DNA from 2 places in the Rhizobium sp. AAP116 genome. Region 1 is predicted to be linked to the other one. Evidence: predicted binding sites of a transcription regulator. Region 1 holds the regulator's gene; the other holds the start of a gene.
What was found. The regulator LexA, encoded in region 1, represses DNA repair genes until DNA is damaged. The targets are predictions, from matches to a motif close to TGTTCNNNNTGTGTTCNG.

Region 1 (2,201 bases):
TCTGGCTCATCATGATGATGGGTGCCTGGATGGCGGCGAGCATCGACAAGAGCAGGTTCAGGAAGATGAACGGATAAGGATCGAGCGCACCTGTTGCCAGAATCACCGTATTGAGGATGACCCAGGCGACCAAAAACAGCATGAAGCCGATGATGAAACCCCAGGAACCACCGACCCGTGCGATGTCATCAGCGACCCGCTGGCCGAACGTGGCATGAGCCAGAAAGTCCTCGCCGGCATTGGTCGACACCGTGCGTCGCTCGCGCGCCCGCTTCAGCACCTTCTGCTCTGCTGACGAAAGATCGGATGACGACTTCCCCAGAACGAGCTTCTCGATATCCTTCAGCATTTACAGCATCCTTGAGGGCGGTTTGCCTGATGTGTGGGGGCGGATCTGCACTCTCCCCTGCAACACGCCAAAATCCGACAGTTTCAAGACCTTTGTCCGCGGCTATCGCATTTTATCACTGGCTCTTCACAAAAATTTATCCCCTTGCGGAACACAACTGGAACATATAGTGTCTGTTCTGTATTTGTTTCACCTCGGGGGCACCGCATATGCTGACGCGCAAGCAACAGGAACTGCTTCTCTTCATCCATGAACGGATGAAGGAATCGGGTGTCCCGCCGTCCTTCGACGAGATGAAGGATGCGCTGGACCTCGCATCGAAATCCGGGATCCATCGCCTGATCACGGCGCTCGAGGAACGCGGCTTCATCCGACGCTTGCCGAACCGGGCTCGTGCACTGGAGGTCATCAAGCTTCCGGAAGCCTATTCGCCAAGCATCCAGCCGCGCCGCGGCTTTGCGCCGAGCGTGATCGAGGGCAGTCTCGGCAAGACGCCGCCGGCGCCAGCACTGACAAAGCCGCCGGTCGAAGACAACGGCTCGTCCGTCTCGGTTCCGGTCATGGGCCGAATCGCAGCCGGTGTGCCGATTTCAGCCATTCAGAACAACACTCACGACATCACGGTACCGGCGGAGATGATCGGCGCGGGCGATCACTACGCGCTTGAGGTCAAGGGCGATTCGATGATCGAGGCCGGTATTCTTGACGGCGATACGGTTATCATCCGCAATGCCTCGAACGCCAATCCCGGTGACATCATCGTGGCGCTCGTCGACGACGAGGAGGCGACACTCAAACGCTTCCGCCGCCGCGGCGCATCGATTGCGCTGGAGGCCGCCAATCCGGCCTACGAAACCCGCATCTTCCCGCCGGATCGCGTCAAGATCCAGGGCAAGCTGGTGGGCCTCATTCGCCGCTATCACTGATCGGGCTCCGGCCTCGGTCGGACGTTCCTAGTCGGACCCGCAAATTCATGCGTGTTATCGGAAAGGCCGCTGCGCCAGTCGTAGAGACGGTGCGCCGTCCAGGGTCTGGAGGGTCCGTCGAGCGCTGACCTGACCGTCATGGCTTGTGAGGTGGTGGCTAGGCCCGCGACCTCGAGGGAGCCGGTTGCGCGCTGGCTCGCCTCGGAAATCAGGAGCGCGCCAGAGCGGCAGGTTTTGGCGCGCGTGCGCGCCGACAGAACCACGATATCAGCGCGGTCGCAGGCTGCGCCGATGAGGTCCGGGCGTTCCAGCGTCAGCAGCGTGTTGCCGTTCTCCAGTCTGATGGCACAGGCCTGCTTTACGCAGGTGAACTGTTCTCTCCCGGCGGCCTTGAGTAGGCTATCAAATACAGCCTCTGCGAGTTTGCGCTGCTCCTCCGACAGTGTTTGGCCATTACGCCATTCTGGCGCTGGCGGCAGGGGGGCGGTCTCGAGCATCACCGGGCGCCTTGGTTCATCGATGCCGAGCACGGGTCGCCATTGATCGAAGATGAAGGCAGGCGGGCGGGCTCGGTTGATTGCAATGATGAACGTGTCGTCATTTGCGACCCGAATCGCGACCAACCGAGCGTCCTCGCTGATCATCAGTTCGCCACCCGGGGGTCGTGGAGCAAGGAAGGCAGCAGCGAGCGTTGCGACGATGAGAGCCGTGCCGACATGCCTGATCGGGGTTCTGAGTAGCATCAGCAAGAGCATGCCGGCGATTGCGCCGGGCATGAACCATGCCGGCAGACGCGGGAAGACGTAACCGCCGCCCCAGCCGGAGACGGTGTGAGCGACAATGAGCACCATTTCCAGGCCCTGGCCCATGATCCAGAAGAACGGCGCGTCGAGGCCAAATGGCATGAGCAGCATGGCAATGAAGCC
Region 2 (2,201 bases), on a different contig from region 1:
GCATAGGCGACGAGCGAGCCCGCACCCGAACCACGGCCCGGGCCGACCGGGATGTCATGCTGTTTCGCCCATTTGATGAAGTCCGAAACGATCAGGAAGTAGCCTGGGAACTTCATGCGTTCGATGACCGAGAGTTCGAACTCCAGCCGGTCACGATAATCCTTTTCCTCGTAGCCCGGCGCCATGCCGAGGGCTGCCAGACGCTGGTCGAGCCCCTCCTCCGCCTGACGGCGCAGCTCGAGTGCTTCCTCTCGTTCGGCTTCTTCCGGATCGTCGCTGCCACCGGTAAAGCGCGGCAAGATGGGCTTGCGGGTATCGAGAACGAAGCAGCAGCGACGGGCGATCTCGACGGAATTCTCCAGCGCTTCCGGCAGGTCGGCGAAGAGCTTCATCATATCCGCCCGGCTCTTCAGATAATGATCGGGGGTCAGGCGGAAGCGGTCGTCGTTCGAGACGATGGCATTGTGAGCGACCGCCATCAGCGCGTCATGGGCATCGTAATCGTCGCGGGCCGGGAAGAAAGCCTCGTTGGTCGCGACCAGCGGCAGATCATGCTCATAGGCGAGCTGGACCATGCGCCGCTCATGCGTGCGATCATAGTCGCCATGGCGCTGCAGTTCGACATAAAGGCGATCGCCGAACAGGTGCTTCAATGCGACGAGGCGGCTTTCGGCCGGGGTCTTGTGACCGTCTTTGAGGATACGATCGACCGGCCCGCCACCGGCGCCCGTCAACAGGATCAGGCCCTCGGTGCCGCTCTCTTCGAGCCAGGAAAGCTTTACATGGGTCGGCTGCCCCGCGTCGCCGCCGAGATAGGCCCGGCTGACGAGATCGACGAGGCGCTCATAGCCGTCAGCGTCGGAGGCCAGGACCACAACCGACGGCAGATCCGGCATGTGGCCATTACCGCCACGCTTCTCGCCGGTCGAATCTTCCATGTCGATCGACAGCTGGCAGCCGATGATCGGCTGGATGCCATCGCCGAGCGCCTTCTGGGAAAACTCGAGCGCAACGAAAAGATTGTTTGTGTCAGTGATCGCGATCGCCGGCTGGTCGTCGGCGACAGCTTTGCCAAGGATCTTCTTGAGCGGCAGAGCGCCCTCAAGCAGCGAATAGGCAGAATGCACCCGCAAGTGCACGAATCCCGGGCCATCACCCAGTCCACCGGACGCCTGCCTGTCGACGCTGTCCTCGCCCATACCGCTTCATTCCCTGATTTCTGAATCGGTCGGGATTTTCGGCTTTCAGGATCACGAAGTCCAGAAGGAAGTCGGGCGGCAAAGCCTTCCTCACCAGCTTTGCCGCCCGCAGTATCAGAGCGCCATCATCAGCAGCGCCATGCTGGATACGAAAACGGCCATCGAGGCAAATGCAGCAACGTCACGAAGAATTTCGGTCATTTCTGTCTCCTTGTCCCTTTATGTTTTTATTTTGTTCCGCTCTTGTTCCAATGTCAACCTAAAAAAACCGCAACCTCGGCGGAACAAATTCCACCGAGGCGCACGGCCATCCGGAAAGAAGACAGAAACTGGAGAGAAGTCAGACCTGGAGTTCGACGACCTTGCCATCGACAAGGGTGACGCAGCGGTCCATCCGGCGGGCGATGTCGTGATTGTGGGTCGCAATCATCGCTGACAAACCAGACTGGCGGACCAGTGCTTCGAGCGCCGAGAAGACATAACTTGCCGTCTCGGGATCGAGGTTGCCGGTCGGTTCGTCGGCAAGCAGCACCAGCGGGGCGTTGGCGACTGCGCGGGCAATCGCCACGCGCTGCTGTTCGCCGCCGGAGAGTTCGGCCGGGCGGTGATCGGCGCGATTGCCGACACGCATATAGTCGAGAAGCTGCTTGGCGCGTTCGGCGGCCTCCGGCTTGGTGAGCCCGGCGATCAGCTGCGGCATCATCACGTTTTCCAGCGCGGTGAATTCAGGCAGCAGATGGTGGAACTGATAGACGAAGCCGATCGACTTTCGGCGAATTGCGGTGCGCTGCTCGTCGCCCAGTTCCTGGCAGGCAACGCCGCCAACGGTCACGTCGCCGCCATCGGGGTGCTCAAGAAGCCCGGCAACATGCAGAAGCGTAGACTTGCCGGTGCCCGACGGGGCGACCAGCGCCACGGTCTCGCCAGTGCGCAGGGTAAAGTCCGCACCTTTCAGGATCGAGAGCACGGTTTCGCCCTGACCGTAATGGCGATCGATGCCGG

Region 2: dnaE (DNA polymerase III subunit alpha) is a predicted target of LexA. The motif match lies at 1,422-1,439, and genes of this name have one in related genera.

What each region holds. Positions count from the first base shown of each region.
Region 1 covers NZ_LJIB01000003.1:51,211-53,411, reverse strand. The annotation lists gene IP85_RS02335 (DUF1003 domain-containing protein) at 1-349, opposite strand, end outside; gene lexA (transcriptional repressor LexA) at 559-1,275, shown strand; gene IP85_RS02325 (ComEC/Rec2 family competence protein) at 1,269-2,201, opposite strand, start outside.
Region 2 covers NZ_LJIB01000026.1:235,821-238,021, reverse strand. The annotation lists gene dnaE (DNA polymerase III subunit alpha) at 1-1,199, opposite strand, end outside; gene IP85_RS15855 (ABC transporter ATP-binding protein) at 1,540-2,201, opposite strand, start outside.